2 regions of the Enterobacter sp. I4 genome follow, and region 2 is predicted to be linked to the other one. Evidence: predicted binding sites of a transcription regulator. Region 2 holds the regulator's gene; the other holds the start of a gene.
What was found. The regulator PhoB, encoded in region 2, activates phosphate uptake and scavenging genes when phosphate is short. The targets are predictions, from matches to a motif close to CTGTCATAAAACTGNCNNAT.
Positions count from the first base shown of each region.

Region 1: pstS (phosphate ABC transporter substrate-binding protein PstS) is a predicted target of PhoB. The motif match lies at 4,332-4,351, and genes of this name have one in related genera.

Region 1 is NZ_JALBUO010000002.1:1,203,819-1,211,479, reverse strand. Features, by position in the region: gene phoU (phosphate signaling complex protein PhoU) at 1-377, opposite strand, end outside; gene pstB (phosphate ABC transporter ATP-binding protein PstB) at 404-1,177, opposite strand; gene pstA (phosphate ABC transporter permease PstA) at 1,225-2,115, opposite strand; gene pstC (phosphate ABC transporter permease PstC) at 2,115-3,074, opposite strand; gene pstS (phosphate ABC transporter substrate-binding protein PstS) at 3,203-4,243, opposite strand; gene glmS (glutamine--fructose-6-phosphate transaminase (isomerizing)) at 4,521-6,350, opposite strand; gene glmU (bifunctional UDP-N-acetylglucosamine diphosphorylase/glucosamine-1-phosphate N-acetyltransferase GlmU) at 6,591-7,661, opposite strand, start outside.
Region 2 is NZ_JALBUO010000002.1:164,233-171,893, forward strand. Features, by position in the region: gene malZ (maltodextrin glucosidase) at 1-729, opposite strand, end outside; gene proY (proline-specific permease ProY) at 893-2,266, opposite strand; gene brnQ (branched-chain amino acid transporter carrier protein BrnQ) at 2,348-3,667, opposite strand; gene phoR (phosphate regulon sensor histidine kinase PhoR) at 4,077-5,372, opposite strand; gene phoB (phosphate response regulator transcription factor PhoB) at 5,394-6,083, opposite strand; gene sbcD (exonuclease subunit SbcD) at 6,271-7,476, shown strand; gene sbcC (exonuclease subunit SbcC) at 7,473-7,661, shown strand, end outside.

The DNA.
Region 1 (7,661 bases), 1.0 Mb from region 2:
ACCAGCAGCGGCTGGTGCTGCTGAGAGAACTTCTCCAGCGCGGTACGGCAGATTTTATCCGCAACGTCACCGATACGTTCCAGCTCGGCGATAGTTTTGATGATCGCCATCACCAGGCGCAGGTCGCTCGCCGTCGGCTGACGCTTCGCAATAATGCGCACGCAGGCCTCGTCGATGGCCACTTCCATCATATTGACGTTTTTGTCGCCTTCAATGACGCGCTTCGCCAGCTCGCTGTCCTGGTTGTGCATCGCCGTGATCGCATCAGAAAGCTGCTGCTCGACCATGCCGCCCATGGTCATCACCTGGGTGCGAATGCTTTCCAGCTCTGCGTTGAACTGGCCGGAAATGTGTTTATTAAGATTGAGGTTGTCCATGGTTTCTCCACATGCACTGAGGCAAATCAACCGTAGCGGCCAGTAATATAATCTTCGGTTTGTTTCTTCGCGGGCTTGGTGAACAGATCGTCCGTGTTACTGAACTCAATCAGCTCGCCCAGGTACATAAACGCCGTGTGGTCAGAGCAACGCGCAGCCTGCTGCATGTTGTGGGTAACGATCACCACGGTGTAATCCTGCTTCAGCTCGGTGATCAGCTCTTCGATACGCCCGGTTGAGATCGGGTCCAGCGCTGAACACGGCTCATCAAGCAGCAACACTTCCGGGCGAATGGCGATACCGCGCGCAATGCACAGACGCTGCTGCTGACCACCGGAGAGAGAGTACCCGCTCTGGTGAAGTTTATCTTTGGTTTCGTTCCATAATGCGGCCTTGGTCAATGCCCACTGCACGCGCTCGTCCATATCCGCGCGGGAGAGTTTCTCAAACAGACGCACGCCGAAAGCAATGTTGTCATAAATCGACATCGGGAACGGCGTCGGTTTCTGGAACACCATTCCCACTTTCGCACGCAGCAGGGCGATATCCTGGGTATTGGTCAGGATGTTGTCACCGTCCAGCAGAATTTCACCTTCTGCGCGCTGCTCCGGATAGAGCGAATACATCTTGTTAAAGGTACGCAGCAGCGTGGATTTACCACAGCCTGACGGACCGATGAATGCCGTCACCTGGTTCTTCGCGATATCCAGGTTGATGTTCTTCAGGGCATGGAATTTGCCGTAGTAGAAGTTCAAATCACGAACCTGAATCTTACCCGGGGCAGTATCAACCATACTCATTGACTCATTTCCTCATTCGGCGCCGCGATGTGCCGCGCCGTAAAAATTTAACCGTGTTTCTTCTTCGCGAAAATGACGCGCGCCAGAATGTTCAGCAACAGTACGCAAAGGGTGATGATCAGCACCCCGGCCCAGGCCAGCTGCTGCCATTCCGCGAATGGGCTCATCGCAAATTTAAAGATCGTCACCGGCAGGTTGGCGATCGGCTGCATCATGTCCGTGCTCCAGAACTGGTTGGAGAGCGCGGTAAACAGCAGCGGTGCGGTTTCACCAGCGATACGGGCGATAGCCAGCAGGATACCGGTCATGATCCCGGAGACGGACGCTTTCAGGGTAATCGCCGAAATCATCTTCCATTTCGGCGTGCCCAGCGCGTAAGCCGCTTCACGCAGGCTGTCCGGCACCAGTTTCAGCATGTTTTCAGTGGTACGAATAACGATAGGCACCTGTAGCAGCGCCAGCGCGATCACACCCGCCCAGCCGGAGAAGTGTTCCATTTGTGCCACCACGATGGTGTAAACAAACAGACCTACCACAATCGACGGGGCAGAAAGCAGAATGTCGTTGATAAAGCGGATGACTTCAGCGATCCAGGACTTACGGCCGTATTCCGCCAGGTAGATACCCGCCATGATGCCCAGCGGCGTACCGAAAACGGTCGCCCACAGGATCAGCAGGCCACTACCCGCCAGGGCGTTTGCCAGACCGCCGCCCGCCGTGTTCGGCGGCGGCGTCATCTCGGTGAACAGCGCCAGGGACATTCCATCAATACCGCGGGTAATGGTGGACATCAGGATCCAGATCAGCCAGAACAGGCCGAATGCCATCGTTGCCATCGAAAGCGTCAGCGCAATGCGGTTTTTAATCCGGCGCTTTGACTGCATTTTACGGCGAGATTCCGCAAGCTGGGCGGTGTTTTGCATGTCGAGAGTCGCCATTAGCGTGCCCCCTCATTTTTAGCCAGACGCATAATCATCAGCTTGGAGATAGCCAGCACGATAAAGGTGATAACAAACAGGATCAGACCCAGCTCCATCAGCGCCGCGACGTGCAGTCCCGATTCGGCTTCGGCGAATTCGTTCGCCAGCGCGGAGGTGATGCTGTTCCCCGGCATGTACAGCGAGACGCTGTCGAGCTGGTAGGTGTTACCGATGATAAAGGTCACCGCCATGGTTTCGCCGAGCGCGCGGCCTAAACCCAGCATTATGCCGCCGATCACCCCATTTTTGGTGAACGGAAGGACGATGCGCCAGATCACTTCCCAGGTGGTGCAGCCGATGCCGTAGGCCGACTCTTTCATCATCACCGGGGTTTGTTCGAAGACATCGCGCATTACCGCCGCAATGTACGGAATAATCATGATGGCGAGGATCACCCCGGCCGCCAGAATACCGATACCGAACGCCGGGCCTGAGAACAGCGCCCCCACAAACGGAACGGCAGAGAGAACGTTACCCACCGGCTCCTGGAAGTACGTCGCAAACAGCGGAGCAAAGATAAACAGACCCCACATGCCGTAAACGATGCTTGGAATGGCCGCCAGCAGTTCAATGGCGATACCCAGCGGACGCCGCAGCCAGCCGGGTGCCAGCTCCGTCAGGAACAGGGCAATACCGAAGCTCACCGGAACGGCAATCAGCAGGGCGATAAAGGAGGTGACCAGCGTGCCGTAAATCGGCACCAGCGCACCGTAGATATCGTTCGGCGCATCCCACTCTTTGGTCCACAGGAAGGAGAAACCAAATTTCTGAATGCTCGGCCAGGAAGAAAAGATCAGGGACACGATAATGCCGCCCAGCAGCAATAGCACAATCAGCGCAGCCAGTTTGACCAGGGCGCTGAAAATCATGTCACCTTTTTTACCCGGAGGGTTAAATGCAGGCTTGGTTGCAGCCATAAATTACTCTTCTTTTTGAGACGTTTTACGAATATGCCCGGTGGCGCTGGCGCTTACCGGGCCTACAGTCTGAACCGTAGGGCGGGTAGGCGTTAGCGCCGCCCGCCATCTTCGTTAACTATATCCTGTTAGTACAGTGCTTTACCGCTGCTGTCTTTCACGTTGGTTTTCCATGCAGCACGAATCTGCTCAACCACGCTGTCTGGCAGGCTAGCGTAATCCAGGTCATTAGCCTGTTTGCCGCCGTTTTTGTATGCCCAGTCGAAGAACTTCAGCACTTCAGCACCCTGCTCAGGTTTCTTCTGATCTTTGTGGACCAGAATGAAGGTGGTGGAAGTGATTGGCCATGCATCGTCGCCTTTCTGGTTGGTCAGGTCCTGAGCGAAGGATTTGCTCCAGTCAGCGCCTTTGGCGGCGTTGGCGAAGTTCTCTTCGGTCGGGCTAACCGGTTTGCCGTCAGCAGAGACCAGTTTGGTGTAGGCCAGATTGTTCTGCTTAGCGTAGGCGTACTCTACGTAGCCGATGGAGCCAGGCAGACGCTGCACGAACGCGGCGATGCCGTCGTTGCCTTTACCGCCCAGGCCGGTTGGCCAGTTAACGGTAGAGCCGGAGCCCACTTTAGATTTCCACTCTTCGTTAACTTTCGCCAGGTAGCTGGTGAATACGAAGGAGGTACCAGAACCGTCGGCACGGCGAACCACAGCGATATTCTGCGAAGGCAGCTTAACGCCCGGGTTCAGCTTAGTGATGGCTTCGTCGTCCCATTTTTTGATTTTGCCCAGGTAGATGTCGCCCAGGGTTTTGCCGTCCAGCACCAGCTCGCCTGATTTCAGGCCAGGGATGTTAACGGCCAGCACAACGCCGCCGATCACGGTCGGGAACTGGAACAGGCCTTCCTGATTCAGTTTCTCATCAGACAGCGGAGCGTCGGATGCGCCGAAATCAACGGTATTCGCGGTAATTTGTTTTACGCCACCGGAGGAGCCGATACCCTGATAGTTAACCTTGTTGCCGGTTTCTTTCTGGTAGGTATCCGCCCATTTGGCATACACCGGCGCAGGGAAGGTTGCACCAGCGCCAGTCAGGCTTGCTGCTGCGAAGGCAGAGAAAGCGCTCAGAGATAAGGTCGCGGCGACAACAGTTGCGACAGTGGTACGCATAACTTTCATAATGTCTCCTGCAAGGATTTCGTAAATCATTGTTTAAGTGGCTACGATGAGCAAAATAGGACAAACAGGTGACAGATAAATGTACGAATTATGACAGTTTTATGACAAAGAAAATTTCACTTAAAAACAAGTCAAACTCTCTTTATTTATCAAGAGATTACCAGATAACATGACAGCCTGTTTTCAGTAATATTTTCTTTATGTGACACTGATAAAATAGCTGAAAATGACGGATTGTCATAAAAAAGGCCCCACCGGATGGTGGAGCCTGGAAGGATTATTCTACGGTAACGGATTTCGCCAGGTTACGCGGCTGGTCAACGTCGGTGCCCTTGATCAGCGCGACGTGGTAAGCCAGCAGCTGCAGCGGTACGGTGTAGAAGATCGGCGCAATCACCTCTTCCACATGCGGCATCTCGATGATGTGCATGTTGTCGCTGCTGGCGAAACCGGCATCTTTATCCGCGAAGACATACAGAACACCGCCACGGGCGCGCACTTCTTCGATGTTAGATTTCAGTTTTTCCAGCAGTTCGTTGTTTGGTGCCACGACGATAACCGGCATATCCGCGTCGATCAGCGCCAGCGGGCCGTGTTTCAGTTCCCCTGCGGCGTAAGCTTCAGCGTGGATGTAGGAGATCTCTTTCAGCTTCAGCGCGCCTTCCAGCGCAATCGGGTACTGATCGCCACGACCCAGGAACAGGGCATGGTGTTTGTCAGAGAAGTCTTCAGCCAGCGCTTCAATGCGTTTGTCCTGAGACAACATCTGCTCGATACGGCTCGGCAGCGCCTGCAGGCCGTGCACGATGTCGTGCTCAACGGAAGCATCCTGGCCTTTCAGACGCGCCAGTTTTGCCACCAGCATCAGCAGAACGGTCAGCTGAGTGGTAAACGCTTTGGTGGAGGCCACGCCGATTTCGGTGCCCGCTTTGGTCATCAGCGCCAGATCGGACTCACGCACCAGCGAGGAGCCCGGCACGTTACAGATTGCCAGCGAGCCCAGGTAGCCCAGCTCCTTAGACAGACGCAGCGCCGCCAGGGTATCCGCCGTTTCGCCTGACTGGGAAAGGGTGATCATCAGGCTGTTACGACGCACCGCGGATTTGCGATAGCGGAATTCAGAGGCGATTTCCACGTCGCACGGCACGCCCGCCAGAGATTCAAACCAGTAGCGAGAGACCATACCTGAGTTGTAAGAGGTACCGCAGGCCACGATCTGAATGTGCTCAACCTTGCCCAGCAGCTCGTTGGCGTTTGCGCCCAGCTCGCTCAGATCCACCTCACCGTGGCTGATGCGCCCGGTCAGGGTGTTTTTAATCGCGTTTGGCTGCTCGTAGATCTCTTTCTGCATGTAGTGACGGTAGGCGCCTTTGTCGCCCGCGTCGTACTGCAGGTTTGATTCGATCTCCTGACGCTTAACCTGCTCGCCTTTGGTGTCGAATACGGTCACGCTGCGACGCGTAACTTCCGCAATGTCGCCCTCTTCCAGGAAGATGAAGCGGCGGGTAACCGGCAGCAGCGCCAGCTGGTCGGAGGCGATAAAGTTTTCGCCCATGCCCAGACCGATCACCATTGGGCTACCGGAACGCGCAGCCAGCAGCGTGGACGGATCGCGGGAGTCCATAATTACCGTGCCGTAAGCGCCGCGCAGCTGAGGGATAGCGCGCAGCACCGCTTCACGCAGCGTACCGCCCTGTGCCAGCTCCCAGTGTACGAGGTGAGCAATCACTTCGGTGTCAGTTTCAGAGACAAAGGTATAGCCGCGCGCTTTCAGCTCTTCGCGCAGCGGTTCGTGGTTTTCGATAATGCCGTTATGCACCACCACGATGTGTTCAGACACATGCGGGTGCGCGTTGCCTTCCGACGGCTCGCCGTGGGTCGCCCAGCGGGTATGCGCGATACCGGTGCCACCGTGCAGGGAATGTTCTTCCGCGGCCTGGGCCAGCATTTGCACTTTACCGAGACGACGCAGACGGGTCATATGACCTTCTGCATCAACAACGGCCAGACCGGCAGAGTCATAGCCACGGTATTCCAGACGACGTAAACCTTCGAGAAGGATTTCAGCAATATCACGCTGCGCAACTGCGCCAACAATTCCACACATAGTTAGATTTCCTGATTATGGCGTTATGCCATGCGTTGTCGCTGACCTGTATTTGCCCTTTCCGGGCGCCCCGAGCCTTGTAGAGAGTGGGGTTATTGTTATGGGTACTGCCTGTGGGGGGAGGATTATATTATCCCCTCACCCCAGCCCTCTCCCCACAGGGGAGAGGGTGAAAACCGCACCATTCAGTTCCCCTCTCCCCTATGGGGAGAGGGTCAGGGTGAGGGGTGTAGATTGTCGTTACTTTTTCTTCACCGGGCGTTTCCAGCCCTGCTTATGTACCTGCGGCACGCGGCTTAACACTAACTCGTTATCCGCTACATCGCGCGTTACGGTCGTTCCGGCAGCAATGGTCACGCCATTACCTACGGTGACGGGCGCCACCAGCTGCGTGTCTGAGCCAACAAACACGTCGTCGCCGATGATGGTTTTAAACTTATTGGCACCGTCATAGTTACAGGTGATGGTACCTGCACCAATGTTCACGTTATCGCCAATTTCTGCATCGCCCAGATAGGTCAGATGACCAGCCTTGGAGCCTTTGCCCAGACGCGCTTTTTTCATCTCGACGAAGTTGCCCACGTGAGCACCTTCCAGCAGCTCGGCGCCTGGGCGCAGACGCGCAAATGGACCGATGGTGCACGCCGCTTCAAGATGCGCATCTTCCACCACGCTGTACGGGCTGATTTCGCAGTCGTCACCGATAACGCTGTTTTTAATCACGCAGCCGGCGCCAATTTTGACGCGATTGCCCAGCGTCACGTTACCCTCCAGGATAACGTTAGTATCAATTTCAACGTCGCGCCCGTGGGCCAGCGTGCCGCGCAGATCGAAACGCGCCGGATCGCGCAGCATCACGCCCGCCAGCAGCAGCTTTTCAGCCTGCTCGGCCTGGTAAATACGCTCAAGGCGGGACAGCTGCAAACGGTTGTTAACCCCGTCCGTTTCGCTGATGCGTGCCGGATGAACGGCGGCAATTTCACGCCCTTCACGGTACGCCATCGCAATAATATCGGTAATGTAGTACTCACCCTGGGCGTTGTTGTTGTCGAGCTTCGACAGCCAGCGCTTCAGATCGGCACCGTTCGCAATCAGGATACCGGTGTTGATCTCCTGAATTTTACGCTGCGCTTCGCTGGCATCTTTATGCTCGACAATTCCCGTCACGTTGCCGTTTTCACGGGTAATACGGCCATAGCCGCTCGGATCGTCCAGTACAACGGTTAGCAACCCAATGCCGCCCTGCGGTTTGGCTTCACGCAGGCGAGTCAGGGTTTCTACGGAAATCAACGGGACGTCGCCGTAGAGCAT
Region 2 (7,661 bases):
CAGGCGCATACCTTCCTTTTGCGTATTGTGGCGCAGCCGCAGCAGCGCCTCGTCACCGCCAAACTGCTCGTCAACGTGCCGGTAATCCTGAGTATCGTACTTATGTACGCTTGGCGCCTTAAACACCGGGTTCAGGTACAGCGCGGTCACGCCGAGCTTTTTCAGGTACGGCAGCTTTTCGCTGATACCGTCGAGATCGCCGCCGTAAAAGGTCGAGCCGCCCGCCTGCGCGGTCAGCGGCTCGCCCCATTTTTTGATAATGATGTCGTGACCGGCCGCATGGTGGTAGTAGACCTTGTCCTGCCCGGCGGTGCGTTTTTCACTGCGCGCAAAGCGGTCCGGGAATATCTGGTAAAAGACCCGATCGTTAACCCACTGCGGGCCGTTATCCGGATAATCAACCGCAAACTGCTCAAGCCTGGCCGGAGGGAAACGGCTAAACCCCTGCGGGGTAAACCACAGCTGACGGTTATTCCACAGCAGCTTAAAGCTGTAGCGGCGACGCGGCTGCCCGCTGCGAAGGTCGATATTCGCCCGCCACGCCGTGATACCCGGCTGAGGCTGGCTGCGCGCCTTGTGCATTTTCAGCGACGTCTCTTCGTTATCCACTTCGGCGCGTAAGGTCACACGTTCAGGCTGATTTTCCCCCGCCAGCCAGAGCGTAATCACAAGGTTGTCTTTGTTTTGCTTAACAAATGGGGCAACCGGAAGGTGCCAGGCGTTTAACATCACGAATCCCCTTTGATGAAATTGACGTCACCATGCCACAGGGTGGTTAAGGTTAGCTCATCGTGAGGACGTTTATTGGGGGAGGAGGACGGGGGATGAGGCATCAGTGCGGCCTGATGCCCTCATCCTGAGCCTCTCCCGGCGGGAGAGGGAGATTAAAATATTACTGCGCTTGCGCCAGCTGACGGTCACGGCGGCATTTAAACATCCAGCCCACCAGCAGCAGGACGATCCACGCAAAGCCCACGTAAAGCGAGATACGGGTGTCCGGATGGTAGCCAATCAGGCCGATGATAAACACCAGGAAGATCAGCCCGACGACGGTCGTTGCGATGCCGCCCGGAACCTTAAACTTCAGCGCCTTTACCTCTTCCGGCGGCAGACGGCGGCGGAACGCAATCTGCGACAGCAGGATCATGATCCACACCCACACGGTCGCAAAGGTCGCCAGCGACGCGATCACCAGGAAGACGTTCTCCGGCATGATGTAGTTCAGGTAAACCGAGAACAGCAGCGCAACGGTCATCACCAGCACCGTTACCCACGGCGTGCCGCGACGCGACGTTTTGGCGAAGACCTTCGGCGCACTGCCCTGCTCCGCCATGCCGTGCAGCATACGGCCAACGCCGAAGACGTCGCTGTTGATGGCCGACAGCGATGCGGTCAGCACCACAAAGTTAAGAATGCTGGCAGCAAACGCAATGCCCATGTGCTGGAAGGTCAGGACAAACGGGCTGCCGTTGGTGCCCACCTGGTTCCACGGATAGATGGACATAATTACGAACAGCGTCCCCACATAGAACACCAGAATACGCATCGGCACCGAGTTGATGGCGCGCGGAATGGATTTCTCCGGATCTTTCGCTTCTCCGGCGGTGATCCCGATAATCTCAATACCGCCGTAGGCGAACATAACCATCTGAAGCGACATCACCATTCCGAGCCAGCCGTTGCTGAAGAAGCCGCCGTTGCTCCATAAATTATGAATGCCCGTCGGCTGTCCGCCGTTGCCAATACCCCAGATGATGATGCCAAAACCGGCGAGGATCATGATGATGATGGTCGCGACCTTGAAGAAGGAGAACCAGAACTCCAGTTCGCCAAACACCTTCACGCTCATCAGGTTAACGGCGCAGATGATCAGCACCACGCTCAGCACCCAGATCCAGTGCGGCACGGCGGGGAACCAGACGCCCATATAGATGCCAAACGCCGTGACGTCGGCTATGGCCACAATCAGGATTTCGAAGCAGTAGGTCCAGCCGGTGATAAACCCGGCCAGCGGGCCTAAGTTTTCCTGCGCGTAGCGTGAGAACGAGCTGGCTGACGGGTTGTGAACCGACATCTCCCCCAGCGCACGCATGATGATGTAGGCCGCGGCGCCGCCAATGATGTAGGCCAGCAGTACGCTTGGACCGGCCATTTTGATGGCATCTGCCGAGCCATAAAAAAGACCGGTGCCGATAGCCGAGCCCAGCGCCATAAAGCGGATGTGGCGGGTGCTCAATCCACGTTTAAGTTTGTTAGTGCTTTCCATTAAAATCTTGCCATTCAACACGAAAAAAACAAAAAACCACGGGGCCTTAAGCCCCGTGGTTAAACAATTTGTTGCCGTTGATTAATGGGCGTTTGATGTAACCTGACGCCCCGCCGCACGGTCCCAGACGATAGCCAGCACCAGCGCAACAACGGATGGCATCAGCCAGGCCAGTCCCTGCTCGGACAGCGGCAGACGCTGTGTCCATGCTGGCAGGATGTCGGCGAACGCTGATGCTTTGATCCCGTCAAGGATACCAAAAATCAGGCTGATAAACATGGTTGGCGCAATAATTCGCGTGGAGTTATGCCACCACGGGCGGGTGAAGCTCAGCACCACCAGCACGATGCACGGCGGATAGATTGCCGTCAGCACCGGAATCGACACCTGAATCAGATGGCTCAGACCGAGGTTTGACACCGCCATGGAGAAGATGCCGAGGATAAATACCAGCGAGCGGTACGAGAGCGGCAGATACTGGGCAAAGAACTCCGCACAGGCGCAGGTCAGCCCTACCGCCGTGACCAGGCACGCCAGGAAAATCAGCGCCGCCAGCAGCATGCTGCCCGCACCGCCAAAGGTGTGCTGCACGTAGGCATGCAGGATCGCCGCGCCGTTCGCGCTCTGATCGACCAGCGTTGCGCTATCTGAACCCAGGCGGAACAGCGCCAGATACAGCAGCGTCAGGCCAACACCGGCCATCAGGCCAGCCCAGATGGTGTAGCGGGTCAGCAGACGCGCTTCGGTTACGCCGCGGGAACGCGCGGCGTTAACGATAACAATGCCAAACACCATTGCGCCCAGCGTATCCATCGTCAGATAGCCGTTAACAAAACCGTTCGAGAACGCCGCGTTCTCGTACGCGTCCATCGCAGAGCTGATAGGACCCGCAGGCCAGACGATGGCCGCAACCGCCAGCACGATCAGCGCAACAATCTTCAGCGGCGCCAGGAAGTTACCTACTGTATCCAGCAGTTTGCCCGGATAGAGCGACACCAGAATAACGATCGCGAAGTAGATCAGGCTGTAGATAAACAGCGGCATCGCACCGTCCCCGGTCAGCGGGGCAATACCCACTTCAAAGGAAACCGTCGCCGTGCGCGGGGTCGCAAACAGCGGGCCAACGGCCAGATAGCACACGGTCGCCAGCAGAACGCCAGCTACCTTGCCAATCGGCGTGCTGAGGCTGTCCACGCCGCCGCCGACTTTCGCCAGCGCGATGACGGTCAATACCGGCAGACCCACCGCAGTAAGCAGAAAACCAAACGCGGCCGTCCAGACGTGTTCACCCGCCTGTAAGCCAACCATTGGAGGGAAAATGATGTTGCCTGCGCCAACGAACAGCGCAAATGTCATAAAGCCCAGCGCGATAATGTCACGCGATTTCAAGTGATGGGTCATAAAACCTTACTGCCTGTGGATGTGGTGTTGAAAACGTTGAGTTTTTCGCCATCCCTGACGGGACAATACAGCGGAAAATTTGCTCAATTTCAGCGGGAAATGCTCCCGTCCTGGCGTGGAGAAGAATAGTTTTTCGATTTACCACGCAAATACAGTCTGTCTGACAGTATATGGGGGGCAATTTAAACGCTTATAACGTTTAAAGGCAAGAAGGGATCGTAAAACCAGAACAATATGCCAGCATGAAAATACAGGACAACATAATATGCCATGTATAAGAAAAACCCATGGCTAATCATGCGAACAAAAAAGCATCAACCGTATAATATTCACCCGCGCTTCGCTTGACTGCAAAGCAAACGGGCCAGCAGTGGCTGGCCCGTGGAAAGCATGACTGACACGCCCGCGGTCAGGCGCTCTTTTTGGCAATTAATCGTTCCGGGATAACAAAGCTAAAGCGCGTGCCCTTGCCCAGCGTGCTTTCGATATCAAGACGGCTCTCGTGGTGGCCCACCGCATGCTTCACGATTGCCAGCCCCAGACCGCTGCCTCCGGTCTGCCGCGAGCGCGCCTTGTCCACCCGGTAGAACCGTTCGGTGAGGCGCGGGAGGTGTTCAGACCCTATTCCCGGCCCGTTGTCTTCGACGCTAAACTCAGCGCCCGCCGGGGTATGCTGCCAGCGCACCACGATGTGCGTCCCTTCCGGGGTATGGTTTACGGCGTTGTACACCAGGTTCGAGATGGCGCTGCGCAGTTCATCTTCACTGCCGAGCACCTTCAGGTCGTTATCAACCTCAAACGCCAGGGTGTGTTTTTTATGGCTCAAGGTTTGCGCCTCGCGCTCCACTACGCGCAGCATCATCGGCACGTCAATGACCTCGTTGAGCGCCAGCGACGGCGCGGCCTCAATCTTCGAGAGCGTCAGCAGCTGTTTGACCAGCCCTTCCATGCGGTACGTCTGCTCGCGCATGGTGTGCAGCGCTTTCTCACGCGGCGCACCTTCAAGCGTTTGCTCCTGCATCATCTCCAGATAGCCCTGCAACACCGTCAGCGGCGTGCGCAGCTCGTGGCTGACGTTTGCAAAGAAGTTGCGACGCGCCCCTTCCAGCTGGTGCATCTGGGTGACATCTCGCGCCACCATCAGCCACTGCCGATCGCTGTAGGGCATCACGCGAATTTCAAGATGGCGGCCGTTATTGAGCTTCAGATTGTGCGGACGACTAAAATCACGCGTTTTCAGATACAGCGTGAACTCGGGGTAGCGCAGAAGGTTGAGGATGTTCTGGCCGTTATCATCCGGCCAGCGCAGGCCAAGCAGCTGCTGTGCGAGGCCATTACACCAGAAGATCGTCCCTTCTTCCGTCGTCAGGATCACCGCGTCCGGCAGCGACTCCGCGCCGCTGCGAAAGCGTTTGATCAAGCTTCCCAGCTCCCGTCGGCGCTTTTTATTACGCATCTGCATCTGGTGCAGGCCGTAGAGCAGCGGCTCCCAGCTTCCGCTTCCCGGCGGCGGCGTCATACTTCTGTCGACCCACAGCCACCAGGAGAGGCGCAGTAAATTCCAGAAATGCCAGACGAGCAGTCCCGTCACGGCCACCAGTAAAAACCACGGCAGATAGCCAAAAATAGCCCCCAGAATGAAGGCCGGAATACAGCATAAGATCAGTTCAAAGACGAGCCTTTTCCATGACAGACGTTCCAGCACGCGTCACACTCCTGTCATTGTTCAGAAACGGGTCGAGAAACGATAACCCGTGCCGCGGACCGTCTGCACCATGCGATCGTGGCCGCTCAGCTCCAGTGCTTTGCGCAGGCGGCGAATATGGACGTCAACCGTTCGGTCTTCGACATAGACGTTAGTTCCCCAGACGTTATTCAGCAACTGTTCGCGGCTGTAAACGCGTTCCGGGTGTGTCATAAAGAAGTGCAGGAGTTTAAATTCGGTTGGCCCCATATCGAGGGGATTTTCGCCGGTCATCACGCGGTGCGAGGTAGGATCCAGGCTTAGCCCCTGCATCTCAATCACCTCTTCCACCGCCATCGGTGAAATACGGCGCATCACGGCCTTAATGCGAGCGACCAGCTCCTTCGGGGAAAAGGGTTTGGTAATGTAATCGTCCGCACCGGTTTCCAGACCGCGCACGCGATCCTCTTCTTCACCGCGCGCCGTCAGCATAACCACCGGGATATCGCGGGTCAGCGCTTCGCGTTTGATATGCTTGATAAACTGCAACCCGGAACCGCCAGGCAACATCCAGTCCAGCAGGATGAGATCGGGCCAGGGTTCATTCAGCTGGTTCACCGCGCTGTCATAATCTTCCGCTTCAACCGGCTGGAAACCATTTTGTTCAAGCACGAAGCACACCATTTCACGGATCGGAGCTTCATCTTCTACGACCAGAATACGTCTCGCCATACTTTGCCCTGTCTTATCGTATTTAAGTTACAAGTCTGTAATGCGGCGTCATTATGCGTCAGATTTATGACAGATTTATGAAAAACATTACCACGGTAAATAGCAAACTGTTGTTTTATTACAGCGGTTATTTTCCGTTCCCTGAAAGTTTATAATCCTGCTTTCTTATTTTTGCCACGGATCACTTATGCGCATACTTCACACCTCAGACTGGCACCTGGGTCAAAATTTTTACAGTAAAAGCCGCGCCGCTGAACATGAAGCGTTCCTGAACTGGCTGCTGGAGACGGCCCGGAGCCATGAGGTGGACGCGATTATTGTGGCGGGCGACATCTTTGATACCGGGTCGCCGCCGAGCTATGCGCGCGAGCTGTACAACCGTTTCGTGGTTAACCTCCAGCAAACCGGCTGCCACCTTGTGATCGTCGCCGGTAACCATGACTCCGTGGCGACGCTGAATGAATCCCGCGATATTCTGGCGTTTCTCAATACCACCGTGGTAGCCAGCGCCGGGCATGCGCCGCAGATCCTGAAAAAACGCGACGGCACGCCGGGCGCGGTGCTGTGTCCGATCCCCTTTTTACGCCCGCGCGATATCATGCAGAGCCAGGCCGGTCTTTCCGGCAGTGAAAAGCAGCAGCACCTATTGCAGGCCATCACCGACTATTACCATCGCCAGCACGCGGAGGCCTGCGCCCTGCGCGGTGAACAGGCCATTCCGGTCATCGCCACCGGACACCTCACGACCGTCGGTGCCAGCAAAAGTGACGCGGTGCGCGAGATCTACATCGGTACGCTGGACGCGTTCCCGGCCCAGAACTTCCCGCCCGCCGACTATATAGCCCTCGGGCATATTCACCGGGCGCAGGTCATCGGCGGCTGCGAGCACATTCGCTACTGCGGGTCGCCCATTTCGCTCAGCTTCGACGAAACGGGCAAAGCAAAATGCGTGCATCTGGTGAGCTTTACCGAGGGCAAACTCAGCGCCGTGGAGAGCCTTGAGGTTCCCGTCACCCAGCCGCTGGCGGTGCTGAAGGGCGATCTGGCCGCCATTACCGCTCAGCTTGAGCAGTATCGCGGCGCCGAACATAACCCGCCCGTCTGGCTCGATATCGAGATTACCACCGACGAGTATCTGCACGATATGCAGCGCAAAATCCAGGCGCTGACGGAAGCGCTGCCCGTAGAAGTGCTGCTGGTGCGCCGAAGCCGCGAGCAGCGCGAGAAAACGCTGCTAAGCGCCCGGCGCGAAACGCTTAGCGAACTTCGGGTTGAAGAGGTCTTCGAGCGGCGGCTGGCGCATGAAGAGATGGACGACGCCAGGCGCACCAGGCTTAACGAGCTGTTTGCACAGACTCTGCACACCCTTCATGACGAGGAAGAAAACGCATGAAAATTCTGAGCCTGCGTCTGAAAAACCTGAACTCGCTGAAGGGCGAGTGGAAAATTGACTTTACCGCTGAGCCGTTCGCCAGCAACGGGCTGTTTGCCATTACCGGTGCCACGGGCGCGGGGAAAACCACGCTGCTGGACGCCATCTGCCTGGCGCTTTACCACGAAACGCCGCGCCTGAATAAG